Regions from separate parts of the Microaerobacter geothermalis genome, predicted to be linked through region 3. Evidence: riboswitches for the same ligand, from Rfam matches in the RefSeq annotation. Region 3 holds a riboswitch; each other region holds the start of a gene.
The links. A riboswitch is a leader RNA that binds a small molecule or an ion and turns the genes downstream of it on or off. The one in region 3 is predicted to bind thiamine pyrophosphate.

Region 1 (10,017 bases), on a different contig from region 3:
AGATGGATCCCGATGAGAGGCTAATGCGTTCCATAGAAGAACAAATCGGAATTTCTGAAAATGCCAAAAAAGCATTTCGTGAAGAAATATTAATTCGAATATCGGCTTATGCCCGTAAAGGGAAAAGATTTGAGTACAATAGCCATGAACGGTTAAGAGAAGCCATTGAAAAGAAACTGTTTGCCGATTTAAAGGATGTAGTCAAGATTACAACATCTAGCAAAACTCCGGATGAGAATCAGTTGAAGAAAATCAATGAAGTGAGCAAACGGTTAATAGAAGAACATCACTACTGTCCGATTTGTGCCAACGAGTTGTTAAAATATGTAGGTAGTTTGTTAAATAGGTAATCTAAGGCTCTACTTTTCCAGAGGGGGGATAAGGATGAGAGAAGGTTCGTTTATCGTTTCTAAAGAAGACTGGTCCCTCCACCGTAAAGGCTACCAAGATCAAATGAGACACCAGGAAAAGGTAAAGGAAGCGATTAAGCAAAATTTACCTGACTTGATTACTGAAGAGAGCATTATTATGACCGATGGACGCGATGTGGTCAAAATCCCCATTCGTTCCCTGGATGAATATCGCTTTCGATACAATTTTAACAAAGGGAAGCACGGTGGTCAGGGAGCAGGAAACAGCAAAGTGGGAGATGTCATTGCTAAAGATGGTACAGTTTCCAAGGGGCCAGGCAAAGGGTCTGGAGCAGGGGATCAACCCGGGGCTGATTATTATGAAGCGGAAATTTCCGTTGAAGAATTGGAATCCATGCTTTTTGCCGAATTGGAATTACCCAATTTGCAAAAGAAGGACCAAGATCAAATGACGGTCAACGATATTCGATTTAACGATGTCCGTAAAAAGGGATTAATGGGCAATATCGATAAAAAAAGGACTCTGATCGAAGCTTTGAAGCGTAATGCTCTAGCAGGTAAACCCAATATTGCACATATTACCAATGATGATCTCCGTTTTAAAACATGGGAAGAGTTCGAACAGCCCCATTCCAATGCCGTAGTGATTGCCATGATGGATACTAGCGGATCAATGGGAGTTTTTGAAAAGTATATTGCCCGCAGTTTTTTTTTCTGGATGGTCCGCTTTTTAAGGACAAAATACGAGAAAGTAGAGATTGTTTTTATTGCGCATCATACAGAAGCGAAAGAAGTAACTGAGGATGCTTTTTTCTCTAAGGGGGAAAGCGGAGGGACCATTTGTTCATCGGCATACCGTCTGGCTTTGGAGATTATCGATAAAAGATATCCACCAAACGCATTCAACATTTATCCCTTTCATTTTTCCGATGGAGATAATCTTACTTCAGATAATGAAAAATGTGTGAAGCTGGTTAAAGAGATTATGGAAAGGGCCAATTTGTTCGGTTACGGAGAAGTTAACCAGTACAATCGCCATTCCACCTTGATGTCTGCCTACCGCCATATTCAGAATCCTAAGTTTATGTATTCTGTGATTCGTGAGAAGGGAGAAGTATATAAGGCCTTAAATACGTTCTTTGGTAAAAGGACCAATGAAGTCAGTTAGGAGAGGCGAAAGAAGATGAAAAGTGAATGGAAACAACTGGAGATTGCCATAACCGAGATCACGGAGATTGCCAAAGGTTTTGGCCTTGATTTTTTCCCCATGAGATATGAAATTTGTCCCGCGGATATTATCTATACCTTTGGTGCTTATGGGATGCCAACACGATTTTCCCACTGGAGCTTCGGAAAGGCCTTTCACCGGATGAAGCTTCAATATGATTTAAATCTTAGCCGGATCTATGAGTTGGTCATTAACTCCAATCCCTGTTATGCCTTTTTATTGGAAGGAAACAGCTTAATACAAAATAAGCTGATTGTTGCCCATGTATTGGCTCATTGTGATTTCTTCAAGAACAATGTCCGTTTCTCCAATACTTCTAGGGATATGGTAGAAAGCATGGCAGCCAGTGCAGCAAGGATTCGCCAATATGAAATGATTCATGGAAAAGATGAAGTGGAAAGCTTTCTGGATGCGGTTTTAGCCATTCAGGAACATATTGACCCAAGCCTTCTTAGGCCTAAATTGAGATGGAAAAAAGATGACAGCAACGGGAAACAAGCGAGTAAGGGGAAAAAATCAACGACATATGATGACCTATGGTACTTGGATGAAAAGGAAAGGAAAAATGAGAATGATGTAAAAAATGGAAAGGCGAAAAAGCCATTTCCTCCGGAACCGGAAAAAGATATCGTTCTCTTTATCGAAGAATTTAGTCCCATTTTAGAAGATTGGCAGCGAGATGTATTAACAATTCTGAGGGATGAGATGCTCTACTTCTGGCCTCAGCTGGAGACTAAGATCATGAACGAAGGCTGGGCTTCGTATTGGCATGCAAGAATCCTACGGGAAATGGATTTGACAGAAGAAGAGACAATTGAATTTGCCAAATTAAATGCATCGGTGATTCAGCCATCTCGAACCAGCATCAATCCGTATTATCTTGGGCTAAAGATCTTTGAAGATATTGAGAAGAGATGGGACCATCCATCCGAGGAAGAGAGAGAAAGATATAAAAGAGAGCCGGGAAAAGGGAGGGAAAAAATTTTTGAGGTAAGGGAACTGGATTCAGATATCTCCTTTATTCGAAACTATCTTACGAAGGAATTGGTTGAGAATTTGGATCTATATTTATTCGGCAAGTCAGGAAATGACTGGGTAATTACGAACAAGGAATGGGAAACGGTAAGAGATCACTTGGCATTAGCGAGAGTAAATGGTGGATTTCCCTATATTGTGATCCAAGATGGGGATTATCTGCGAAATGGAGAACTTTATCTAAAGCACTATTATGAAGGGATGGAATTGGATTTAAAATATGTGGAAAAAACCCTTCCCTATGTTTATCAGCTTTGGGGAAGAAATGTACACATCGAAACCGTTGTAGAAGAAAGGCAAGTTCTCTTTAGCTATGACGGGAAGAAGACACATCGCAGGTTTTTGTAGAGAAGAGGGACTGATGAATGATTTCATGCAGTCCCTTTTTCAATGGATGACGAAAATCTAAATTTTATTTATAGTGGATATAGTAATTGACATGTTAGATGAAATTAAAGTTTAAGAACGATTAAGTTTTTCGAAGGGGTAAAATAACTTTCTTTCTAGGATGAACTCAGAGATAATGTAGATAAGTGTCCAATATGAGGCTCAAGTCGCAGGTGATGAATATGTTGGAGAAACCTTTAAAACCCCACGGAGTGATTCGTTTTTTAATCGTGCTGCCATTTGCCGTAGTCTTACGGTTTTATTTAGGAGAAGGTACAATCAGTTTCCTCTGGTTTATTCTCTTATATTTTCCCATGATTAATTGGACCGTTTATTGGATCATGTATGGCATTCGATTGCTGCTTAACAAATTAAACGGTGAAGAGTGGATTACTGTAACCAATATCCGTCATTTTTACATCTGGTACTTAAATGTTCCCGGTTCTCTTGCTCTGGCGGAATTGATCTACAAAGGGTACACCTATAATATGATGTAGGGAAGATTATCCTCCTCCTACAAAATGAACCAGTTCGATGGTGTCTCCATCACGAATAAACGTGCTATCGTGCTGTTCTGGCGTGATTACATTTTCATTTACCAAAACAATGAGATTCCTTCTCTCCAGCTGAAAATGGGATAGCAGATCCCTCACATGTTTAATTGTGCCGGGTATCTGCTCCTTTTTTCCATTAATGGTTACGTTCATCTGTTGTCACCTCTCAAAGCATAATCACAGTTTATTTTACTTAAGTAAACTTACTTTAGGCAGGGAAGAGAAGGATAACAAGGCTTCGCGAAAACGCTGAGCCTCTTCTTTGGGATTTTTAGCAGACATGATCCCTGACATAACGGCGATGCCGGAACATCCGGTACTCAGTACCTCATGAACCTTTTCGACAGTGATTCCGCCAATGGCAATGACGGGGATGGAGACCACGTCAACGATTTTTGCAAGGGACCGGATACCCCGGGGTGCGGTATCCGGCTTACTCGGACTATCATAAATGTGACCAAAAATGACATAGTGGGCACCATCTTTTTCGGCTTTAACTGCTTCTTCCACAGAATGGACGGAAACCCCGATCAAATAGTGTGAGGGAACAAGGGATTTTACTTTTTCCAGGGGCAAGCTGTGCCAGGATAGATGGACACCCGCTACCTTGGATACTAAAGCTGCATCCACCCGGTCATTGATGATCAATTTCTCCGGCAGATCAAGTTCAGATATCCACTCAATGATTTCTTTAGCTGTGCGTTTTTTTTCCCGAATATGAATAAAATCGGTTTCTTGGGCGATGTCAGTCACGATTTCCTTAACATTGACTAAACCCTTTTTTCCATCTGTAATTACCTTTAATATGGCCCTCGCCATTTCTAATCGCCTCTTCCTGCCAAACAATCGAAATATGAGTTTTCTTTATCCAATAAGATGCCAGTCTTTAAATAGTGGTTGATACCCGATTTGATAGAGGTATTCCCGAATTTCCTTTACATCTCGCTTATCAGAGATTTCAAACTGGCTTGTTCCGTGGTCCAGAGTATGACCTCCCACTACGGTAGAAGAGCCGGCTGACATTTTGGTTACTCCTAAATAGATCAGATGATTGCGAAGTTTTGCACTTTCCCTTGTTGATAAAGTAATTCCTGCCCTTGGTAAAAATAGCCGTAGGGCAAGCATGATCTGAACCAAATTCTTATCTTCTACAATACACTTTGGCTGATAACTCCCTAAATGAGGTCTGATTCTCGGCAATGAAATGCTTATCTCTGTATCTAGATATTTATTTTGCAGGTAATTCGCATGCATTCCGGTAAAAAATGCTTCTTTTCTCCAATCATCCAATCCCAAAAGGGCCCCTATATTGACGGAACGGAAACCGGCCTGGCAGCCTCTTTCTGGAGAGTCCAAGCGGTATTGATAGTTTCTTTTTGGTCCTTTTAAGTGTATTTCCCTGTACACTTCTTCATTATAAACCTCCTGATAAACCGTAAGACCATCCACGTTATTTTCTACTAATTCTGCATATTCCTCTGTATCCAGCGGGTTAATTTCAATGGATATTGAAGGGAAATAATTGATTAATATATTGACACTATCTGTTATATAAGAAAGGGGAGTATGGATTTTGGATTCTCCGGTTAAGATTAGAAGATGTTTCAAACCTGTTTTGGCTATTTCTTTTGCTTCTTCTTCAATCTCCGACATAGACAGTTTTTTTCTTGGGAAGGGATTGTTAATACTAAAACTGCAGTAAACGCAATGATTTACACAATAATCTGCTAGGTAAAGCGGTGTATATAGAAGAATCGTTTTTCCGAAGTGCTGCACAGTGATCTGATGCGCTCTAACGGCCATTTCTTCCATAAAACTTTCTGCTGCAGGTGATAGCAGGGTTAAAAAATCGTTCTCGTTTAATCTCTCTTTTCGTAAAGTCCTTTCCACATCTTGATAGCTGACGGATTGGAAAAAGTCGTTAAATTGAATATTTTTCAATTGGCTGTATTCTTCATAAAAACTCATGACTTCTTATCCTCTCACAGAAATCTTTTTTTAAGACTCAGTCATATTACAATTTCGTCAAAAAGCCGGTTAGTGGGGAAGAGGCTTCCCCTTTAAGTGAGGAAGTTCCCAAACCGGATAAATAAGCCAGTCTTCCAGCTTTTACGGATAGATGAAAGGCTTCTGCCATTGCTGCAGGATCTCCGGAAGTAGCAATGGCTGTATTGACCAGTACTGCTGAGGCACCCATTTCCATTGCCTCAGCCGCATCCGATGGTTTGCCTATTCCGGCATCAACGATAATGGGAAGATTGATTTCATCAATTAAAATCCGTATCAGTTCTTTTGTCTTTAATCCTCTGTTTGAGCCAATGGGTGAACCCAGGGGCATTACTGCTGCTGCTCCCGATTCTTGTAGTTTCTTTGCAACCATCAGGTCAGGGCTCATATATGGCAATACAACAAAATCTTCCTTTGCCAATATTTCCGTTGCTTTGATGGTTTCATAATTGTCAGGGAGCAGGTATTTTTGATCAGAGATCACCTCTATTTTTATCCAGTTTCCCATTCCAGCGGCTCTAGCAATCCTGGCAATTCTTATGGCTTCTTCTGCGTTTCTTGCACCTGATGTATTAGGAAGTAAAATCACATCTTTGGGAATGTAATTTAAAATGTTTTCTTCACGCGAATCAAAATCAACTCTTCGCAGCGCAACCGTTATAACCTGGGAGTTAGATCTCTTGATAACTTCAGGGATGATGGTATGCTTAGAGAACTTTCCCGTACCAATAAATAATCGGTTTTCCAATTCTTTTCCTCCGATGACAAGGCGATCGTTCATTTTCTTGCCCCCTTAATTCGATAATTTATCTGTATATTTTACCTCCGGACTCTCTAAATTCTTTTGATTTTTCCTCCATCCCTTCGTGTATAGCTGAATCGGGTTCAAGGCCTTTTTCTTTCGCGTATTGTCGGATATCCTGTGTAATTCGCATGCTGCAAAATTTGGGGCCGCACATAGAACAGAAGTGGGCTGTTTTTGCTCCTTCTGCCGGGAGAGTTTCATCATGGTACTCCATGGCTCTTTCCGGGTCAAGGGATAGATTAAATTGATCTTTCCAACGAAATTCAAAACGGGCCTTGGAAAGGGCATCATCACGAATTTGTGCTCCAGGATGTCCTTTTGCCAGATCAGCGGCATGGGCAGCAATCTTGTAAGCAATCACTCCTTCTCTTACATCGTTTTTATTCGGCAGTCCAAGGTGTTCCTTAGGGGTTACATAACAAAGCATGGCGGTGCCAAACCAGCCGATCATGGCAGCTCCTATGGCTGATGTAATGTGGTCGTAACCCGGGGCAATATCTGTTGTAAGGGGGCCCAGTGTGTAGAAGGGGGCTTCATGGCAAATTTTCTGCTGCAGATCTACATTTTCTTTAATTTTGTGCATGGGAACATGCCCTGGACCTTCGATCATCACCTGTACATCGTGTTTCCAGGCAATCTGGGTAAGCTCTCCAAGGGTTTCCAATTCTGCAAATTGTGCTTCATCATTGGCATCGGCAATGGATCCCGGTCGAAGGCCATCCCCTAATGAAACCGCTACATCATATGTTTTCAAAATTTCACAAATTTCTTCAAAGTGAGTGTATAGGAAGTTTTCTTGATGATGGGCCAAACACCAGGCAGCCATAATGGAACCGCCTCGGGAGACAATTCCCGTAACCCGCTTTGCAGTCAAAGGGATGTATCTTAACAACACCCCTGCGTGAATTGTAAAGTAATCAACACCCTGCTCCGCTTGTTCAATCAATGTGTCCCGATAAATTTCCCAAGTAAGATCTTCAGCCTTACCTCCTACTTTTTCCAGAGCTTGATAAATGGGTACGGTTCCGACGGGTACAGGTGAATTGCGAATGATCCACTCCCTAGTTGTATGGATGTTTTTTCCGGTCGAGAGGTCCATAATGGTATCTGCTCCCCATCGAATCGCCCAAGTCATCTTTTCTACTTCTTCTTCGATGGAGGAAGTTACGGCTGAATTTCCAATGTTGGCATTGATTTTTGTGTAGAAATTCCGGCCGATAATCATTGGCTCACTCTCTGGGTGATTAATATTTGCCGGGATAATGGCACGGCCTCGGGCTACTTCTTCTCGAACGAATTCTGGAGATACGCCTTCACGGATCGCAATAAATTCCATTTCAGGAGTAATTAATCCCCGGCGGGCATAATGCATTTGTGTCACGTTTTTCCCCTGTTTTGCCTTCAAGGGACGCCTTTTCAGACCGGGATAAACCTCTTGATTCGCCCGAGGATCGTCAACGTTAAATCCGTTGTCTTCCGGTTTTATTTCGCGACCTTCATATTCTTCAGTATCGCTTCGTTCAAGAATCCAGTTTCTGCGCAAAACCGGAAGCCCTCTATGAACATCCACATCATATTCAGGTTCTGTATAAGGGCCGCTCGTATCATAAACACGAACTGGAGGATTCTTAACCTCGCCGTTCAATCCGCTGGTCGGATGAAGTTGAATTTCCCGCATGGGAACTTTGATGTCTGGACGTGATCCAATCACATAAACTTTTTGGCTTCCTGGAAAAGAGGACGTAAAGGAAATGTTCAGCTGATTCTGATTTTTTGACATGGTGATCCCTCCTTAACAAAATAAAAAAGAAGATTCATTTTTGAACCTTCCTTCGGAGGTGTAAACACGAAACGATTTCAGAGTATGGGAGTAATACTTTCCCGATGGTTCAACTCTATAAGAGGATGTTCAAAAAGTCTGGTAAAAATTGCTGTCGAATTTCTGCGTTAGCTTGCTTTTGCGCTCCTCACGTTTTAAAAGCATACGCTCCGGTGTTCAAAGCTACGCTGCCTTGAAATTCTCGGCCCTTTTTATCCTCCTTTTTGAACTGGCTCTATACAGGTTTCGTGCATACAAAAATTCCTCCGCTGGCATTATCCAGTTCAGGTTCAACGGTCGATGGCAGAATAGCCATCCTCTCAGCCTGGTTCTCCAAGCTCCCGCATCTATTCAATTTTCAAAGTTAGTTTACCATGACACCTTTATTTCTGCAAACATTTTTTCAAAAAAGAAAACGTTTGAAAAAAATCTGTAAATTTAACGTTTTTAAATTCGTGAAAATATATTGACAAATTGCCGTTATACTGTATTATAATAGAACCATAATAATTTAACTGTACTAATACAAATTCAAGAGAAAGGATGACTAACAATGACAAAAAAAGATGTGGTGAAGGAGATTCAGGAGAGTTGGGAAACAGACCCTCGTTGGAAAGGGATTGAAAGAACATATTCTGCAGAGGATGTTGTTCGTCTTCGCGGATCTGTTCAAATTGAGTACACCCTTGCCAAGATGGGTGCTGAACGTCTATGGAATCTGCTGCATACAGAAAAATTCATTAATGCCCTTGGAGCATTAACGGGAAATCAGGCTGTTCAACAAGTAAAGGCAGGACTAAAGGCCATTTATCTGAGCGGCTGGCAGGTGGCAGCAGATGCTAATCTGGCTGGACAAATGTATCCTGACCAAAGTCTTTATCCCGCCAATAGTGTCCCTCATGTGGTAAAACGGATCAATCAGGCGTTTCAGAGAGCTGATCAAATCCATCATGCCGAAGGGAAGAATGATATTTATTGGTTTGCTCCAATTGTTGCCGATGCCGAGGCAGGATTTGGCGGTCCATTAAACGTATTCGAATTGATGAAGAGTATGATTGAGGCAGGAGCTGCTGCCGTTCATTTTGAGGACCAGCTTTCCTCTGAGAAAAAATGTGGACATATGGGTGGAAAGGTGCTGATTCCTACTCAAAACGCTATTCGAAATTTAATTGCTGCCCGATTGGCTGCCGACGTCATGGGTGTCCCAACCCTTATCGTGGCCCGTACTGATGCCAATGGAGCCCATCTGATTACCAGTGACATTGATCCAAGGGATCAAGAATTTCTGACTGGAGAGAGAACATCCGAAGGATTTTTCAGAATGAGGGGTGGTTTGGATGCAGCTATTGCAAGAGGATTGGCCTATGCACCTTATGCTGACCTCATTTGGTGTGAAACCTCAGAACCCAATGTGGAGGAAGCGAGACGTTTTGCCGAAGCGATCCATGCCCAATTTCCTGGAAAGCTTTTAGCCTACAATTGCTCCCCATCCTTCAACTGGAAGAAAAAGCTTGATGAAGCTACTATTGCGTCCTTCCAGGAGCAATTGGGAGAAATGGGATATAAATTCCAATTTGTTACTTTGGCTGGCTTCCATGCATTAAACCATAGTATGTTCGAACTGGCCAGAGAGTATAAAGATAAAGGAATGGCAGCTTACTCTGAACTGCAGCAGGCGGAATTTGCCAGTGAAAAGTATGGTTATACCGCAACCAGACATCAGCGTGAAGTGGGAACTGGATATTTTGATGAGGTATCCATGGTGATCTCTGGCGGAACTTCTTCTACAACAGCTTTAACCGGTTCTACGG
Region 2 (10,017 bases), on a different contig from region 3:
TACAGGAACAATTCGCGCAGTGAAATATTTTTATTACTCTTCTTTTATTTGGCTTTTAATCGGGATGTTAGTTGGTCTTATTGTCGCCATAAAATACATTGCTCCAGATTTTCTAGTTTGGGGTCCCTTGGGGAAATTCCTATCTTATGGAAGAATCAGGCCCATTCATACAAATGGAGTGTTGTTCGGTTGGTTATCAATGGCTTATGTTGGAGGAATTTTTTATGTTCTCCCTTCGTTAACGAGGACTCCTTTAAGTAATCCTCGATTAGCCGTTGCAACTGGGGTACTATGGAATATTTTTATGGTTCTTGCTGTCGTTGTCCTGCTGTTGGGATATACCACTTCTATTGAATACGCAGAGCTGCCCCTTTTCATGGATGTCTATGTCGTAATTCTTGTTGCCCTGGTTATCTTTATTTCTTTTCGAACGATCGTCAACCGTAATGAAAAGAAACTATATGTAAGTATTTGGTATATTATGGGCTCCTTATTGTGGCTCCCCCTGTTATACATTGTGGGAAATCTTCCCTATCGCTGGATCGGAGGAGTTCCTCAGGCCAATATGGCCTGGTTTTACGGCCATAATGTGATTGGATTATGGTTTACCACTGTTGGTGTTGGTTTCATTTATTTCTTACTACCAAAACTGACAAAAAACCCATTATACAGCCACAAGCTCTCTTTAATCGGCTTTTGGACCATCGCCACTTTCTATGTCTGGAACGGTCCGCACCATTTGCAAAATGGGCCAATTCCACTGTGGCTGATGAAGGCAGGAGTGATCCCTTCCGTTCTTCTCATCATTCCGGTTTGGACAGTTTTGGCTAATGTTTTTGGAACCATGAAGGGGAAATGGCATGTGGTGGCAGACAGTATTCCCCTTAAATTTATGATTGTTGGAGCTATTTTTTATCTGATCACATGTTTGCAAGGCCCTTTTCAATCACTTATGGGACCCAGTGCCATCCTGAAATTTACCAACTGGGTCATTGGACATGCCCATATGCCCTTGTTTGGAGCCTTTTCTTTTGTAGTGTTTGCCCTAATGTATTACAGCCTTCCGAAAATGACGGGAAAACAGATATATAGTACATCGTTAATGAATTGGCATTTTTGGCTTTCTACTGTGGGATTTCTCCTCTTTGCCTTCAGCATGTGGGTGGCTGGAGTATTGCAAGGTTTTGCCTGGGCAGAAGGCAAGCAGTACGGAATGCAGTTCGTGGAAGTCATCCTTGCCTTAAGGCCCTTTAGCATGATTCGGGCCATCGGAGGCGGAATGATGTTTATCGGGCAATTTATCTTTGTATATAACGCCATTCGATCGGTGAGGGACGGAAAACCAATCCCTCAACAACCAACAGCACTAATTAAATAGGGGGAAAATAGATGGCAAACAATCATGAACAATCCATGTTTCCTTTTATCTTGGGTTCCCTGCTTCTTTTCTTAATAGGAGTAATTGGTACAGTTCTCTTACCCTTTTATGATGCTTCCATGCAGGAACCAAATATAAATGCGGATGCCCGCAACTATGATTTCAACACTGCTGAGTACAGGGGAAGGCAGATCTATATCAGGGAAGGGTGCCATACCTGTCATACTCAATATGTAAGACCGGTAAAAGCAGATACGGCCCTTGGTCCGGTAACCGTTCCTCAAGACTATTATTATGACAAACCCCACTTACTGGGTTCGGTAAGAACCGGTTCCGATTTAATGTGGGTAGGAGCCCGTTGGAATGAAGAATGGCACAGGCGACATTTGCTTAATCCAAGGGAAATGTTGCCTGGATCTATCATGCCAAGGTATGATTACTTATCTGATGCGGAACTGGACGATTTGATCACTTATCTCATGAGTCTAAAGCCCGCTTCACAGGCACAGGGAAGATAAAGAAAACTTCGTTTAGCTGTGTATATGGTAGGAACTCTCGCGTCATAAGAAGTATATAAAGGGCGGTAAACGGCATAAATAAACTTCAGATGGAGGTGTCGCATCTTGACCGATAAGGAACATAATATAGGGAACGAAATCGAAAAGAAAGTATTAACTCAGCCAAAAAATGAAAAGAAAGAATACTATGATGAAGTGTCAGGAATTCGAATGGGAAATGCCAAAGTTCCTAAATTTTTGATGTTCGTGTACGTGACGTTAGCCATTTGGGGGGTGGTTTATGCTCTTACGGCAAAACCGTTAAATGACCGGTTGGAAGCCACTCAGGACCCTAAATCCATCAACGGGGAGCAAATCGTAAAACAAACCTGTCTCGGCTGCCACAACTTAACCGCAGAGATGAAAGTAGGACCAGGACTTAAAGGAGTTTCTACCCGTTTGACCGAGGATCAGTTAAACGATGTATTAGACAACGGCCGCGGTGCCATGCCGGCTTTGCCCACTTTAGGATTGAACACAGAGCAAATCAATGCAGTAAAAGGATTCTTAAAAGGATTATAAGGAGGAATACCATGAAACCTCATCTCATCGCTACTTTTCCAGACCCAAAACAGGCTGAAGAAGCTTTTCATCAATTGAAACATTGGGTGAAACAAGAGGATATCTCCTTCATTCATAAACCGGAAGAAGAAAAGTCCCCAACAGAAGATGCCAGTGCAGATTCCATTGGGGACGGAGTAACCTGGGGAAGTGCCATTGGAGGAGTAGTAGGATTAACTGTTGGTATGAGCACACTGCTTGTTCCAGGTATTGGACCAATTATGGCCGCCGGTCCAATTTATGCGGCATTGGCAGGGGTAACCACCGGCGGTATTCTGGGAGGCCTGCTCGATTTGGGAATCAACCGATACACTGCCGAAAAAATTGAAGAACATCTTCAATCGGGAAATATCGTCATTACCGTTGAAGTTCCTAATGAATCACTTCATTATCAAATTGCGGAAATATTAAAGAATAATGGGGCGATCGATATCCATGATGAGCTGGTAAAACCATAAACCTGACTTTTTATCCAGTGGTATCGTTCTTCATTTCTATTTTCTTTTTTTCCTCTTCCAATAGTGCCCGGCGCAGAACTTTGCCTACCATGGTTTTTGGGAGCTCTTCTCTAAATTCATAAATTCTAGGAGCTTTATAGGAAGCCAATTTGGAACGGCAAAAATTGTTTAGTTCCTCTTCAGAAACGGACTGGCCCTTTTTCAATACAATAAATGCCTTCACCGTTTCTCCCCGGTAAGGATCAGGAATTCCAATCACCGTTGCTTCCTGCACAGCAGGATGTTCAAAAAGAACCTCCTCTACTTCACGCGGGTAAATATTAAATCCCCCGGCAATAATCATGTCCTTCTTCCTGTCTACAATGTAAAAATATCCATCCTTATCCATATAAGCCATATCGCCGGTCAAAAACCAACCATCCCTCATCACTGCACTGGTTTCCTCCGGCATGTTCCAATAGCCTTTCATCACCTGGGGTCCACGGATCGCTAATTCTCCAATTCCTCCAACAGGAATTTCTTCTCCATTGCCTGGATCAACGATTTTACATTCCGTATCCGGCCAAGGAAGCCCTATGCTTCCATTAACTCTTCTATCCCATATGGGGTTGGCGTGGGTAACCGGGGATGTCTCTGATAACCCGTAGCCTTCAACAAGCCTTCCTCCGGTTAGTTCTTCAAAACGTTCCTGAACCTCAATGGGTAGAGGAGCAGACCCACTTAAACAAGCCTCGATTGAAGACAGATTATATTTCTTAATATCTGGATGATTAATGATTCCAATGTACATCGTAGGGGCTCCAGGAAAGAGAGTCGGTTTTTTTGTTTCAATTATCTTCAATATTTCTCCCGCATCAAATTTAGGAACTAAGATCATGGTGCTTGCAAGATAAACAGCCAAATTCATGACGACACTCATTCCATACACATGAAAGAAAGGTAAGACTCCCAAAATCGTTTCTTTTCCATATTGGGATTTATACATCCAGGCTCTTCCCTGGACCACGTTGACCACTAAATTACGATGGGTCAGCATGACTCCCTTCGGCAATCCTGTTGTACCTCCGGTGTATTGGAGCAAAGCGAGATCATTTGAATCAACTTCAGCCTCTATCGCTTCGTTTGAAACCGATTTCATAATGGATACAAATGAATGAATCCCCTTTTGCGGCTCAAAAGAAATTTTAGGGATATTCTTCTGTATCAAAGGATATAAAATGTTTTTAGGAAAAGGCAAAAAATCCTTTATACTGGTGACAATCACGTGCTCTAAAGGTACTTTATCTCTTACCTTCTCTACTTTCGGATAGACCAAGTCTAATGAAACAATAACCTTAGCCCCAGAATCGGTCAATTGATGAAGCAGCTCTCTCTCCATATACAGAGGATTGGTTTGGACGACTACCGCTCCAAGCAGCAAGGATCCATAATAACTGATCACACCTTGAGGGCAATTTGGGAGCATAATGGCAACCCGATCTCCTTTTTGTACCCCAAGAGTTTGAAGATAACGAGCAAACCGGTAAGCGAAATTTAACAACTGCCTGTACGTGATTTCTTTCCCCATAAAGTGTATGGCTACTTGTTCTGGAAGCTTTACTGCTGCATCCTTTAAAAAATGAGTAATGGGCACCTCCGGATAGTCAATGGAAGCCGGAACTTGGGGAGGGTAAAACTTAAGCCAGGGTTTTTCGTGATACATCATCATTCCTCCTTTCATCTATTATCATGAATATCCCCGTGGAACAAAAAATGAATGAGTATTCATTCTTTAACTTGTATTATACTGAATATTTATTGTTTTTTAAATAGATTGTACAAAAAATATTGAATTAAAAAAATCCCCCTTACACATGATTATGTAAAGGAGATTGTCTCTTTTCCTATCTTCTTGTTGGATCCTCAGGAGATAACATGCTGGGTCTTGAACTTTTTGCCGGAACCGGGGCTCTTATTAAAATATCCATTAACGCTTTTCCATTAAAGGGAATCAACGGCCACAGATAGGGGGTATTTAATGATTTTGTAAAAGTAAGAAGTAAAAACCACAGTCCAGTACCAATTAGCAAACCTGGAAGTTTCCATAAGTAAACAAAAACCAGCAGGACGATTCGCACCAATCGATTGGCCAGACTTAATTCATAAGATGGGGTAGCAAAGTTTCCAATAGCAGCAACAGCCAAATAGAGAATTACTTCTTTGGTGAACAAACCCACATCCACCGCCATTTGTCCGATAACGATGGCTGCCACCAGTCCCAAAGCCGTTGCCAATGGACTGGGAGTATGGATAGCTGCCATTCTTAAAATATCTACTCCAAATTCCGCAAACAAAAACTGCCAAAATAGCGGAACATTTCCTTCTTTCTTCGGACCAATGTAGTCTAACCAATCCGGAAGGATGGAAGGATCTAATACCGCCAAAAACCAGAGGGGAAGAAGAAACACAGATATCAGCATGGCGGCAAACCGTACCCAGCGCAGATAGGCACCCACCACAGGCTTCTGCCGGTATTCCTCGGCATGCTGAACATGGTGAAACAGGGTGGTTGGGGTAATCATTACACTCGGGGACGTATCCGTATAGACAAGAACATGTCCTTCCAGGAGATGGATCGCTGCCACATCCGGCCTTTCCGTATACCGTACCATAGGATAGGGGTTCCAATGATTTTTAAAGATATATTCTTCAACGGTTTTTTCCGCCATTGGCAATCCGTCTATTTCCATGGTTATCAGTTCATCTCTGATGGAACGGACCAGATCGGGATCTGCCACATCTTCTAAATAAGCAATACAAAGATCTGTCTTTGAACGTGTTCCAACCTGGATATATTCCATTCTCAAGGAAGGGTCCCTTATCCGCCGCCGGGTAAGGGCGGTATTAAAAATCAGTGTCTCGGTAAACCCATCCCTTGCCCCTCTAACAACCCGCTCAATATCCGGCTCTTCCGGACTACGGGCAGGATATTCTCTGGCATCAATCAGAATGGCTTCCCCTTGCCCATCAATAAATAAGGCAAGGGGACCGGATAAAATAGCCGTGATTATTTTTTCAATATTATCAGTTGACTCTACTTCCAGATATCCAATATGGGTCGTAAGCAGCTTCTTCAACGAATCAGGTGCCAAATCGCCGTGATTCAATCTTCCTAAATACATCATCAGTTGATTCATGATGTAATCCTTGGCAAAACCGTCTACAAAATAAAGGGCAAATTCCTTTCCCGCGTAGTGGAGCTCTCGATAGATGACATCAAAGCTTTTTTCCACACCTAAGGCATCATTCATGTATCTGACATTATCTTTGATTTTCTTGCTAACTTTTTGTTGCAATTGATCCTTTCTTGAATCTGGATTCGCCATGAACGGTACCTCCAATAAAATGAAAATTTATAAGCCTTCATACCCATTCATTATTGACAAATCCAGGAAGAAAAAAACCAACTCAAACGAAGCTGGCGATTGATTGAAACGACAATAATTAAACACGCTCTCTTAATTGTTCTACCCCTTTTCTAGGTGAAGAATTTTGTGTAATCGCAGATATAACCGCTATCCCATCCGCCCCTGCCTGGATCACTTCTTTAGCATTGTCCGCGGTAATCCCGCCGATTCCAACGATAGGAATGTCTATTCCGTTCTCCCTTAAGAAACGAATCCCTTGAGGGCCCTGTACCTCTTTTGCATCTTCTTTTGTTTTGGTCGTGTACATAGGGCCTACTCCCAGATAGTCTGCGCCATAGCTAACGGCTTCTTTTGCCTCTTCTAAATTGTGAGCAGAGACCCCTAATATTTTGCTGCCAATCTTCATCCGAACTTTCTCTACAGACCCATCATCCTGTCCAATATGAACCCCATCCGCATCAAGTAATAAGGCCAACTCCACATCATCATTGACGATAAAAGGAATCCCTGCTTTTTTGCAGATCTGCTGCAGTCTTTTACCCAAACGATATTTTTCTATTCCTTCCAGGGCACCACTTCCCTTTTCCCTATATTGAAAAAGCGTAATCCCACCCTCAATAGCTTCCAACAGAACCTTCTCAGGAGAATTGATACAATTGACACTTCCCATCACGAGGTATACTTTTAGTAAATCTTTCATCTTTTCCATCTCCCAATGTCCATACTTTTGACGATTGATTTTAATATTCGTCTCTTTTTTTGCGGTAAGCCCAATGGTTGGTAGGTCCATGTCCTCCTCCAATGCCAAGCCCATCTTCGATTGCCGCATGGATAAATTCTTTTGCCTTTTTCACGGCATTATTTATGTTTTCTCCTTTAGCTAATTGAGCGGTAATCGCAGCAGAAAAGGTGCATCCGGTACCATGGGTATGCCTTGTATCCACTCTCTGATATTCCAGTTGTGTAAATTGGGTTCCATCATAGATCAAGTCTAGTACCTTTTCTCCTTCTTCATGGCCGCCCTTAATCACTACCGATTTAGCACCCCATAAAACAATTTTTTTTGCCACTTCTTTCCTGTCGTCCATCGTACGAATGGACATTCCCGTCAGAACTTCTGCCTCCGGAATATTTGGAGTGACGATCTTCGCCAAAGGAATCAGATCCCTTCTTAGAGCTTCTACAGCCTCTTCCTGAAGAAGGGAGGCCCCTCCCTTGGCAATCATCACTGGGTCAACCACAAGGTTTTTCCATCGGAATTTTTTTACTTGTTCGGCTACTCCCTGAATGATTTCTCTGTTAAACAGCATCCCGGTTTTTACAGCATCAGCCCCTAAATCTGATCCGACAGATTCAATTTGTTGGATAATCCCTTCAACCGGAAGGGGATATATCCCTTGCACACCCAGGGTGTTTTGGGCCGTCACTGCGGTAATCGCAGTCATTCCATATACCCCCAACTCCTGGAATGTTTTAAGATCGGCCTGGATTCCTGCTCCTCCTCCGCTATCTGACCCGGCAATCGTCAAGGCTTTATAAACCGTCGCCATTTCTTGAATCCTCCTTTCTGAACTGATTTCTTAAAAATTAAAAAACCATCCCGAAAGTGGGATGGCATATCATCTTGAATGATGATCAATAAGAGTCTTGACAATATTCATCTGCACTTCCACTTCCCTACGCTGGTGTGATCCAGATCAGGTTCCAAGGGTCGAAGCAGTCTCCTCTCAGCTCTGTCAGAGCTCCCCTAGTGGTCTGAACAAAAATATTCAGTTGAATGATGTCCGATGGCTAACCACCACTAAAACTCTTACTTCTTGAAGTGAAAAATAAGTGGCACTAAGTCTACTTTAGACTAGAGCATGAACTATCGTCAATAGAAAAACGTTCGATTTTCCAGTCCAAATTTACCGGAATTCCGGTATCTTTGATCAAATTATACAGTGGACACCTTTTTTTTACGGTTTTCTTCAGTTGTTCAAGTCGCTCCGGTGATTCAGACGTGTAAAAAACAATAGAATTATACACTTCCTTGTAGTAAGGAGATACATTTTCCACCCCATAAAGTCCGCGGCGGTCCACCCAGGCAGTGCTGGATATTTTTACATCATCAAATCGAAACCCAATCTCCTTTGCCACCATTTCAATCACGACAAAGATGCAGCCGTTAAAAGCACCCATCACATATTCCAAAGGAGTAGGCGCCTGGTTATCTCCTCCTATTTTTTCCGGCTCATCTACCAGAAAGGAAAAGTCCCTCACCTGATGTTCTGTTTGAAATTTTCCCTTCCAATCGGATTGGACCTCTATTTTTCTTAAGTCTTTATTCACTGAAGTTTGTGTCATTCTGCCCATTCCTTTCCCATAGCAAATTCTCTTATTCCATCCATAGACTGACCTGTTTCTTGAAGCAATTATCCATCAAACAATCTTAAGCCTGATGCACCGACACCCCAGCCACAACCTCTTTTTGTTTGACAAAACTGATCAGGCTGATAAAAATACCCACGACGATAAAGAAAAGAACCATACCAAGGAGACCGGAAGAATAAAGAACTTCATAAGAATTCCCCAGATAGATCCCAAGACTTCCTGAAAGAATAAGTCCAAAATACCCGGCTTTTTTAAAGGGTCCCTTCCATTGCCAGCTCGTTACTCCCGCCGTCTCTATTAACGTGACAAGGCTCAGAGTCAAAATATTGGCAATCATCCCTATCCATACCGGATGAGTGTTCAAATAGAAACTAGAAACTTCCCATCCTCCCAAGTGATACCATAATAGTCCTGCAAATGAGCCCATAAACAAGGATGCCAAAACGGCCCGTCTGGTCACGATTGGCCAAAATAATGCCGCAATCACAGGAGCAAAGGTAGCAGAATTTCTAGCAACCCATGCAAGGATATTCCACCATGCTGACTGCTCAGGCCTTAATACGGCGAAAACAATCATTAGTAAGGTAAGAAGAAGCAAGGACCATTTGGTATAACGAATCAAATCCGTTTCTGTCGCCTTAGGACGAATCGCCTTTCCCACATCCCTTCCAAGGCTGGTTGCACCAGAAAACTGGCAGGGGGCTCCCCAACTTAATGCCGCGGCCCAGAATCCAAGGAAAAACAATGCAACGAGAGGTGCAGGCAAGGTTTCCATGAGATAAAGGGGAACAGCAACAAGTCCCTTCGTTTCTCCGGGCACCACATAGGCAGCCGCTAATCCGAACAATACTGCGCCTATGATAAGGGGTACTCCAATAATCGCAGCTATGACTAGTCCTCTCTGCCCTTCTCTTTCTGTTTTGCAGGAAAGGGCCATTTGAAAAGCGGCCTGAGCCAATATTACATTTAAAATAAAGGTACCAAACCAGGCTACGATGGTTTGTATCCCCACAGTTGCAGGTTCAAAAAGCTCCGGCCTTTGCTGAAATAATTCTTTTAAACCGTTGATGCCAGGGTTGATGAAAAAGGCATATACGCCAATTGCCAGCATGATAAAAAATACGATAACATTGCTTAGCTGGGTAAAACCAATGGACCACATTCCTCCAAATTGAAGATATAGAAGGAGAAGCAATGCCGTTAAGGCCACTGACCAAACAATGGAAATCCCGGTAAATACACTTAGTGCTGAAGCAAAGGCTAGGGCTGTTGCCACAGACCAC
Region 3 (10,017 bases):
CGATGAAGATAATCATGTTCCTTTGGGGAATGGGAACGTCTTGGTGTGGATGAGACATGACCTGAAGAACCGGGCTATGGATTGGTTAAAACAAATTTATTATCCGGATTATGATCTTTCCTCTTATCTTCTCAGCGAAGATGGGGTCCAGATATTTATAAAAGATAAAGGTGAAAAAGTCTGTTATGATCCTCTCGGTTTGATTCAGGATCATTCCGGTCAGTTGGGTGAACCAATCAGTATCGAAGATACGAGATTTTTACCGGATTCCGGGATATACCAGGTAACCAGCCGGAAGGGAAATACCGTGGTTCAATCTGAAACCTGGGTACCTGTTGATAAGAGTGGGGTAGTAAAAGAATTTCGTATTCGTACGGTGAAAGGGAACGGGACGGAAGTGATCGTATATCCTTCCATCCACTTAATTAATGTGGTGAACCGGTACGAACACATCTATGTGTCCCGGAAAGAAGAGAATTGTTGGTTGGCTGTGACGGTACCGGATGCCATTTATTCCAATTCCGGCGACAGGGAAAAAGTGATTAGAGGAACCAATTTTGCCGTTGCTGAACACGGCAGCCGCCCCCTGCACGTCACATGGAAAGTGGAAAGAACGGTGAAAGAAGGTGAGTGGTCTGACCCCTGTGAGGTTGTGATTGCCATGGGAAGCAGCGAACAGGACGCTGTACAGCAGTTAAATCTACTGGTCAATGAACGGATCACGGAAAAAGAAAGGGTTCGCTGTGACTGGGAAACTTGGTTGGAGAACGGGGTACAAATTACCGGTAAGGACCCCAAATGGCAATACTACTGGAATACCTCCCTCCGCCTATTGAGGACCTCGATTCAGCAGGACGGTTCTCCAATTATGGTGGGTTTTGCTCCCTATCAGGGAAACGTGTGGGTCAGGGACGGAGTTTGGATCATTGATACTCTGTTGAAAACAGGCCACATCAAAGAAGCGGTTCAAGGTTTGCGGAGAATTTGTTCTTTGCTGAAAAAACGACCCGACGGAAACTATTTTTTTGCTTATAACTGCAAATCAGGTGTTCCAAATGAACACTCTTTCGAAAATGATTCGCCGGGACTGTTGTTAATGTCCATTGCCCGATGTGTGTTGGAAAGCGGTTATCCCCAACTGTTAAATGAGTTGGAAGATGTGATTTTCCACTGTGTCACATGGATTGAAAAGAACCGGGATGACACGGGAATGATTGCACCCTGTGCCGGAATCTGGGAAACCTTTGGACATCATCTAAATGAGGAAAATGAACATATGGTATGGGCCAGCGGTGTAGCGGTATATGGATTAACTTTATTAGCGGATGTATGGAAAATTCATTCCCTGGGAATCGAGTATGAAGGAAAGCTGCGAAAACTGGCTGCAGATTTAAAGGAGTCAATACTGCAGCAGGCATGTAAAGATCATGTTTTGGTCCGCTCTGCCGAGACGGATCATTTGGACGCTTCTGCCCTGCTTTTTTTTACCGAACTGCCCATATTTGATGATAAACTGCTATTTTCATCTACCGTGAAGGCTGTGGAAGAACGGTTAGTCGATCCGTTCCTCGGAGGGGTATGGCGGCATGAGGATTTAACCACGGAGTGCGGAGATATGCGCCCCTGGCTTGGCTGTACCTTTTGGTTAATACAAGCTTATCATTTGCTTGGAGAATGGGATAAAGCCTGCCAACTGCTGAAGCGAGCGATGAATTATTCTACCCGCTGCGGATTATTTCCCGAATTGATGTATAGCTGTAATAAACCCAGGGGTATTGGGATGCCCAGCTACTCCCAATCCGGATTTATCCGCACGATGCTGCAGTTTGCCGGGGATCCGGAGAATCCGCTGGTGATAAAATTCAAAGGGAAATAAGACAAAGAAAAAAGGGTGTGCAAAGGATGAAAAAAGTAATCAGCTTTGGAGAAGCCTTGATTGATTTTGTCCCCACTGAAAATGGTTTTCCTTTATCCCAGGTGGAGAAGTTCAAAAGAGCACCCGGCGGAGCACCGGCCAATGTGGCAGTTGCCGTTGCCAAACTTGGTGGAAATAGCTATTTTGCCGGGAAAGTGGGGGATGATAGTTTCGGATATTTCTTGGCCTCTGTTTTTAAGGAACATGGGGTTCATACCGACTACCTCATTTTTTCGATGGAAGCAAAAACCGGCTTGGCTTTTGTTTCTTTAAAAGATGACGGAGAGCGGGATTTCCTTTTTTACCGGAATCCTTCGGCAGACCTTTTGTTTTCAGCCGAAGAAGTCAAACATTCGTGGTTTGAAGAGGGGGGAATTTTTCATTTTGGATCGAACACATTAACCTCCCCTGTGTGTAAAGAGGCGACGATAAAGGGAGTTCAATTAGCAAAAAAAGCCGGATTATTAATCAGTTTTGACCCCAACATCCGTCTTTCATTATGGCATGCTGCAGAAGAGGCAAGGAACGGTATTTGTTCGCTCTTATCAGCTGTTGATATTTTGAAGGTGAGTGAAGAGGAATGTCAATTTTTAATGGAAACAAAGGATGAGAGAGAGGCTGCCAATCGATTGTTGGGTAAAGGAGTTTCTTTGGTTATTGTGACCAAAGGAAGAGAAGGAGCCACCTATTACACGAAAGAGATTTCTGGCGAAATTCCGATACCCTGTGTTGAAGTTGTTGATACCACGGGTGCGGGGGATGCTTTTGTTGGGGGGCTATTATACCAGCTTTCCTTATCAGATATTAATAAAAGAAACATTGATGTTTTATTAGGAGATCGTGACCGATTGGAATTTATGATTCGGTTTTCCAATATCTGCGGGGGGATTACCGTCACCGGAAGAGGAGCGATCCCTTCCCTGCCAACGATTGAAGAGGTTTACAAACTTTTGACCAATTGATATAGTATTAATTGATAACAGAATAAGGTTGGGGAGCTGGAAGAAGCCGGCTGAGAGGGTACCGTATTGTACCGACCCATGAACCTGATCTGGGTAATGCCAGCGGAGGGAAGAACCGTGGTGAGTTTTTTTCATCCCATGGTGATGATGTATTCCAGAGCTGCCTTACGGCAGTTTTTTTATTAGCCTCGAAGCAGATATTAATCGCTACTTGGCCATGTAGCTAACCATAGACTTCAGAAAGGAGGGATATCGTTGCCGGTTGTGAATGTTGGTTTTCAAGTTTTGCCTAAGGTGCCTGATGGAGATACCTACCCGGTTGTGGATAAAGCCATTGAAGTTGTGCAGAAATCAGGTGTGAAACATGAGGTTGGAGCAATGGAGACGGTCATGGAAGGGGATTTGGACCTCCTTTTGGATATCGTAAAAAAAGCCCAAGAGGCATGCATTAAAGCCGGGGCAACTGAAGTGATGACCCATATAAAAATTCATTACCGTCCTGAAGGGGTAACCATCGATGAGAAGTTGGCTAAATATCGGAAGTAAGAGATGGGGTTCTATTTTTCTTCCCAGCTTTTCACTTCTTGTTCTTTTGTTTATTTGGGAAATAGTGGTTAACATGACCAAAATAGAAAAATGGATACTTCCCAGCCCCACGATCATTGCACAATCCCTTTGGCAAGCAAGGGAATTAATCTGGCAGCATACCATTCAAACGTTGTATGAAACTGTCCTTGGACTGGGGATTGCTATCGCAGCGGGCATAGCCATCGCTACCCTTATGGATCTTTCAACATGGTTAAGAAAAGCGGTATATCCCCTATTGGTCATCTCCCAAACGATCCCGATTATTGCGGTGGCTCCGTTATTTCTCATTTGGTTTGGATATGGATTGGCACCAAAGGTTATTGTGGTGGCTCTTGTTTGTTTCTTTCCAATCACGGTAAACTTAGCAGACGGATACCGTATGGTGGATCGGGAGATGGTGCGGTTGATGTCATCACTGGGGGCTAGCCGCGGACAGATTTTTCGCATGGTAAAATTACCTAGTGCTCTCCCTTTCTTTTTCTCTGGACTGAGGATTGCCGGGACTTACAGCGTCATGGGAGCAGTGATCGGAGAATGGCTGGGGGCCAGTCGGGGATTGGGGATATTTATGACCCGATCGTCCCAATCTTTTCTGACAGAGAGAGTATTTGCCGCCATAGTGGTAATCACCCTTTTAAGTTTATGGATATTTGCTCTGATTGAATTGTTGGCTAGACTGACAATGCCGTGGCACTACCAACAACAAGAAGAAAGATAATTCTTCATCTATAGACAAGTGATTAGAGAAAAAATTTTGGAGGGGAATGGACATGTTAAAAAGTTGGTTAACGGAAAATAAACGGATATCCGTAACATTGCTTTTTGTTTTTCTGCTTATTTTTGCTTTGATTCTTACAGGTTGCGCACAAAAGAATGAAGGGGGACAGAATCAGGAGAAGGCTACTGAAGAAACTGCAAAACAAGAACTGCAAAAAGTTACAGTCATGCTGGATTGGTTCCCCAATACCAACCATTCCGGTTTGTATGTAGCGAAGGATAAGGGTTTTTATGAAGAACAGGGACTGGATGTGGAAATTGTTCAACCTGGTGAAGGAAGCACTGCAGACCAATTGGTGGCAGCAGGAAAAGCTGATTTCGGGATCAGTTATCAGGAAGGGGTTACGCAAGCCAGAGCAAATGATATTCCTTTAGTATCGATTGCTGCCATTATCCAACATAATACTTCGGCCTTCGCATCCCTGAAAGAGGCCCAAATTACTTCTCCCAAAGATTTTGAAGGAAAACGGTACGGCGGTTGGGGATCCCCTGTGGAAGAAGCGGTATTAAAGGCCGTGATGGAAAAAGCAGGTGCTGATTTTTCTAAATTGGAAAATGTCACTTTGGGAGCAACAGATTTCTTCACGTCAATCGGTAGAGATGCCGATTTTGAATGGATTTATTACGGTTGGGACGGAGTAGAGGCTGAGCGTCGTGGAATTGATCTCAATTTCATTATGCTAAAAGATTTAGATCCTGCTTTGGATTATTATACTCCAGTCATTGTCACCAATGAACAGCATGTAGCTGAACAGAAAGATTTGGTGAAGAAGTTTATGGCTGCCACTGCAAAGGGATATGATTTTGCCATTCAAAACCCAAGTGAAGCGGCTGATATTTTGTTAAAAAATGCTCCGGAGTTAAATGCCGACTTAGTGAAGGCAAGTCAAGGGTGGCTAAGTGAAAAATACCAGGATGATGCCGAACAATGGGGAATACAAAAGACTCAAGTTTGGGAAAGGTATGCCCAATGGATGTATGACCGGCAGTTGATTCCTAAGATGATTGAGGCCGACAAATCCTTTACCAACGAGTTTTTACCAGGGAAATAATACACGGGGTGAATCATTTAGAAGGCCAGGATCTTGAGAGAGGGGAGGATTCCGTGGGAAAGCTTGAAGTTCATGGGGTAAACAAAGCTTTTCAAGGCAAAGGGAAATCACGGCTTGTTGTCGTAAGCGACGTATCTCTTACCGTAGATCAAGGGGAATTTGTCAGTATCATAGGACCCAGCGGCTGTGGAAAAAGCACACTATTGGATATGGTGGCAGGGTTAACGGCTCCTGATGAAGGAAATATTCTCTTTGATGGCAGATCCATCGTTGGGAAAAAAGGAATGGTCAGCTATATGCCCCAAAAGGACGTTTTATTTCCTTGGAGAACCATCCTGGAGAATGTGATCGTTCCAATGGAAATACAGGGTGTAAAAAAAATAGCCGCAAAAGAAGAAGCTTTGTCCTATTTTCCCCTCTTTGGATTGGAGAAATTTGCCGAAAGCTATCCCCATGTCTTGTCAGGCGGAATGAGACAACGGGCATCATTTCTCAGAACCTTTCTTTGCAAAAAAGAACTGATGCTTCTGGATGAACCCTTTGGCAAGCTGGACGCCATGACCCGAATGCATATACAGCAGTGGCTACTCAAGATGTGGCAAACGTTTAAGCATTCCATACTATTTGTTACCCATGATGTGGATGAGGCCATATTGCTTTCCGATCGAGTATACGTGATGTCCCCCAGGCCTGGGAGAATATTAGCAGAAGTTAAAATACCTCTTCCAAGACCAAGGCAGCCAAAATTAACAACAGATCCAAGTTTTAGTCTAATCAAAACAGAACTGCTTCAGATCCTGGAGGAAGGGGTATTTTCTAAGACCATTGATTAATGTCAATGGTTATTTTTTTAAAAAAATAGGCATCCAGCCTATTTCAGACTAGGATGCTCAGGTAAATCCGCCATTTCCGCAGGAAGGGGCAGAGGATGATACTTTTCCATAAATTTTTCCGGAAAATTTACGTTCAATCTCCCTACTGTCGCAATTCGGACAAGTGACAAGGGCGGAGTTGCCCGTAGAAACTAGTTCTTCAAACTCTTTTTTACATTTACTACAGACATAACTATATAAGGGCATCTGATTCCCTCCCTTCTTTTCCGGTAAAGATTACTACCCTACAGGGTATTTAATCTATATTTTAATCTGTTGCTTTACGATTTTCAAGATCGCAATAACCAACTTTACAACGGGTAATTCTATCAATATAATACAAGCATCAAATGGCAAATATTCATTTGAAAGAGTTTTCGGGAAGGGGGATTCTGCTTGAGAAATCGTCGGATCTTAATTTTTACCGGAGGAAATTTGGGTGAATGGGCATTAAAGGAGATCAAACCTGACGATGTTCTCTTTGGCGTTGACCGTGGAGCATATTTTCTTGTTCAGCATAAGATACAACCTGATTTGGCTATGGGGGACTTTGATTCGGTAACTGAGCAAGAGCGGGAAGAAATTGCACAGAAAAGTAAAGAGATGTGGGCTTGCGATCCTGTTATAAAAGATGAAACAGATACTGAGCTGGCAGTTCAGTGGGCAATTAAGCGGGAGCCCTCAGAAATCATGATCATTGGCGGGCTGGGTACTCGCTTTGACCATACCTTGGCCAACGTTCACCTGCTATTGACGGCATTGCAAAAAGGGATTCCCTGCCTTATCGTGGATGAATATAATGTGATAATGCTTGTGGATCGCTATGTTGAAATTGAACAAGATCACTTCTCCCACATTTCACTTTTGCCTTTAAGCTGGGAAGTGACCGGAATCACGTTGGAGGGGTTCCAATATCCCCTGAACCAGGCTTCTCTATCAATCGGCCATTCCCTTGGAATTAGCAATGTGTTAAAAGAAAAAGTAGGAAGGATTTATGTGGAATCCGGCTATCTATTAGTAATAAAATCTAAGGATTAAAGGAGATTTTTTAATGAGACGTATATTGGCCTATTCGATGTTTATGTCCTTTACCATGGGGTTTGTCCATGTTCCAATTATAGGGAACCCCTTGCTCACCTACATCATCGGATTTGTATGGAGTCTGATCTGGCTGGCCTTTTATATAAAAGAAGGGAAATGGGAATGGTTTGTTTCCAGTGTATTGACATGGCAAGCCATTGGACTTGTTTATGGGCTATCTGGACACAACTTGACCCAACTTGTTGAAAGCGTGGGCATCATCGTTAGCTTTTCATTTGGTATCAATGCATTCATCTCTCTATTCACATCCCATCCATTTACCATTTTGTTTACGAGAAATATTCAATCTTCAGGTGAAGGTTTTTCTCTTCGTCTCCATTGAAAGGTAACGGTAATTTGGTTTCTTATCATTATTATAAATGGGCTTTCCAGCTATTGGCTGGAATACAGTTTTCATATTCATTCCGCCTTGTATTCCATGACGATTGTATTGGTTAGTGTCATTTCTGTGAAAAGGTTTTTTAGGTCAAAAATCGTCTATTCCCGAAAGTTGGGAACGGAAGAGGGATGAAATTAAGTTCTGGATCATGTATACTTATTTAGAGAGACGAAATGACTTGGTATATACTAAATGCTTCTGTAGAAATTAAATTTTTACAGCAGCAGATTAACCGAGTGAAGGAGAGAAAAATGATGCCGTTAAGATTATATGGGGTACTTGGCTTGCTCAGCCTCATCTGGGGAAGCTCTTTCTTGTTTATTAAAATCTTGTTGGAAGACTTTGGTCCATGGTCTGTTGCTTCACTTCGTTCTTTATTTGGGGCCCTGGCGATTGCAATCATTATTCTGCTACAAAAAGAAAAAATGAAGTTAAAAGAGATCCCTTGGGGGATTTTGCTGATAGTTGGCTTGCTTAATTCTGCTCTTCCCTGGACGTTCATTGGGATGGGAGAAACAAGAATCAGCAGCGGGATGGCTTCTATAGCCAATGCTTCTACCCCAATCTTAACGATGCTTGTGGGACTTCTATTGTTTAAAATATCCCTTAACTCATATCAGTGGATTGGAATGGGGATTGGTTTTATAGGTATTCTTATTTTGGTTGGACTGGATGTATTTACAAATACTGATGTTGATCGGACAGGAATTTTGCTTGTGATGTTGGCATCCCTTTGCTATGCTTTTTCATCCCAATTAAGCAAAAGGTATCTACAGAGTATATCCGTTTCCTATATCAGTATGATTACTCTTTTCGCCGGAGCTTTTTTTAGTGGTATTCTTGCGTTGGTTTCAGAACCGATTCACTGGAGTAATTTGTTTATTACCAAGAATTTTCTTTCATTTATCGGGTTAGGTGTGGTAGGATCAGGAATTGCTTATATGTTCTTTTACTATATTATTCAAGAGGGAAGTGCCGAGTTTGCAACGACCGTAACATATTTGGTTCCATTCACTGCTCTCCTATGGGGATGGCTTCTGTTGGGAGAAAGTATTTTTCTCTCTGCGATCTTAGGGCTGGTTATGATTTTGAGTGGAGTTTATATTTCCGGGAGAAAGACAGGGGTGCTGGTGAAGTCTATGAGGGAAGCAAGGAAGTTTTAGGATGAACTTTTTCCAATGTATAGGATGAAAAGGTTAAAATATTAGATTGTGGATGTAGTTATGAGAAATCCCTGTCCAGTGAGGACAGGGATTTTATTTTATTTGAGTCAAGGGCTTATTTAGCTGGACTTTGGTTGGGTAAGGTGATTATTTTACTTCTTCGTTGATAATTTGACGCAATACCATCTGCAGAATACCGCCATTTCGATAGTAGTCGATATCAACCAGACTATCCAAGCGGACGATGGTGTCAAATTCGAAGAAAGTGCCGTCAGGACGGGTTGCCCGGACTTTTAAGGTTTGACCAGGTTGAATGTCATCATTTAGGCCAAGAATATCAAAGGTTTCTTCACCGGTAATGCCTAGGGACTTCCAGCTGGCTCCATCTGTAAATTGTAATGGAAGAACACCCATGCCAACCAGGTTACTGCGGTGAATACGCTCGAAGCTTTCAGCTATAACCGCTTTTACTCCCAACAGATTGGTTCCTTTAGCTGCCCAGTCGCGGGAGCTTCCCGTACCATACTCTTTTCCGGCAAGTACAACCAGTGGTATGCCTTGTTCCTGATACTTCATGGAGGCATCGTAAATTGGCATCAGTTCACCAGTTGGCAAGTATTTGGTTATACCGCCCTCTGTTCCGGGCGCCATCTGATTGCGGATACGAATATTGGCAAAAGTACCGCGCATCATCACTTCATGGTTTCCACGGCGGGAACCGTAGGAATTGAAATCTTTTTTATCCACACCATGTTCTTTCAAATATAACCCTGCGGGACTGCTTTCTTTGATACTTCCCGCTGGGGAGATATGATCAGTTGTAATGGAATCTCCCAGTAACGCAAGGGTTTTTGCACCTTTAATCTCTTTGATTGGTTCCACATCTGGTGATAAGCCAACGAAGAAAGGTGGTTCCTGAATATAGGTGGAATTCTTATCCCATTCATACCGTTCTCCTTCTGAGACGGGGATGGCATTCCATTTTTCATTGGCGGTAAATACCTGACCGTACTGTTTCCGGAATAATTCAGGATCCATGGCAGATTTAAGAGCTTCTTTTAATTCATCGGATGTTGGCCAGATATCTTTTAAATAAACCGGTTCATTTTTATCGTTATAGCCAATAGGTTCTGTGGCTAAATCAATATCAACGGTGCCTGCTAAAGCATATGCAACAACAAGGGGTGGAGAAGCAAGATAGTTTGCCT

Region 1: another riboswitch for thiamine pyrophosphate. It lies ahead of thiC (phosphomethylpyrimidine synthase ThiC); the one in region 3 lies ahead of L1765_RS09765 (thiamine-binding protein).
Region 2: another riboswitch for thiamine pyrophosphate. It lies ahead of thiD (bifunctional hydroxymethylpyrimidine kinase/phosphomethylpyrimidine kinase); the one in region 3 lies ahead of L1765_RS09765 (thiamine-binding protein).

The regions. Positions count from the first base shown of each region.
Region 1 covers NZ_JAKIHL010000032.1:16,708-26,724, forward strand. Annotated here, with positions in the region: gene L1765_RS11630 (PrkA family serine protein kinase) at 1-350, shown strand, start outside; gene yhbH (sporulation protein YhbH) at 385-1,539, shown strand; gene L1765_RS11640 (SpoVR family protein) at 1,555-2,982, shown strand; gene L1765_RS11645 (hypothetical protein) at 3,207-3,518, shown strand; gene thiS (sulfur carrier protein ThiS) at 3,525-3,728, opposite strand; gene L1765_RS11655 (thiamine phosphate synthase) at 3,765-4,394, opposite strand; gene thiH (2-iminoacetate synthase ThiH) at 4,440-5,543, opposite strand; gene L1765_RS11665 (thiazole synthase) at 5,590-6,363, opposite strand; gene thiC (phosphomethylpyrimidine synthase ThiC) at 6,389-8,167, opposite strand; TPP riboswitch at 8,451-8,561, opposite strand; gene aceA (isocitrate lyase) at 8,760-10,017, shown strand, end outside.
Region 2 covers NZ_JAKIHL010000001.1:216,555-226,571, reverse strand. Annotated here, with positions in the region: gene L1765_RS01160 (cbb3-type cytochrome c oxidase subunit I) at 1-1,378, shown strand, start outside; gene L1765_RS01155 (cbb3-type cytochrome c oxidase subunit II) at 1,390-1,896, shown strand; gene L1765_RS01150 (c-type cytochrome) at 2,002-2,457, shown strand; gene L1765_RS01145 (hypothetical protein) at 2,469-2,954, shown strand; gene L1765_RS01140 (long-chain-fatty-acid--CoA ligase) at 2,965-4,656, opposite strand; gene L1765_RS01135 (spore germination protein) at 4,838-6,319, opposite strand; gene thiE (thiamine phosphate synthase) at 6,438-7,070, opposite strand; gene thiD (bifunctional hydroxymethylpyrimidine kinase/phosphomethylpyrimidine kinase) at 7,102-7,911, opposite strand; TPP riboswitch at 8,019-8,120, opposite strand; gene L1765_RS01120 (OsmC family protein) at 8,207-8,707, opposite strand; gene L1765_RS01115 (sodium:solute symporter family protein) at 8,793-10,017, opposite strand, start outside.
Region 3 covers NZ_JAKIHL010000023.1:26,499-36,515, reverse strand. Annotated here, with positions in the region: gene L1765_RS09775 (glycoside hydrolase family 15 protein) at 1-1,876, shown strand, start outside; gene L1765_RS09770 (PfkB family carbohydrate kinase) at 1,903-2,877, shown strand; TPP riboswitch at 2,897-3,008, shown strand; gene L1765_RS09765 (thiamine-binding protein) at 3,133-3,423, shown strand; gene L1765_RS09760 (ABC transporter permease) at 3,497-4,183, shown strand; gene L1765_RS09755 (ABC transporter substrate-binding protein) at 4,236-5,294, shown strand; gene L1765_RS09750 (ABC transporter ATP-binding protein) at 5,348-6,127, shown strand; gene L1765_RS09745 (FmdB family zinc ribbon protein) at 6,185-6,373, opposite strand; gene L1765_RS09740 (thiamine diphosphokinase) at 6,563-7,204, shown strand; gene L1765_RS09735 (hypothetical protein) at 7,218-7,589, shown strand; gene L1765_RS09730 (DMT family transporter) at 7,820-8,809, shown strand; gene acnA (aconitate hydratase AcnA) at 8,957-10,017, opposite strand, start outside.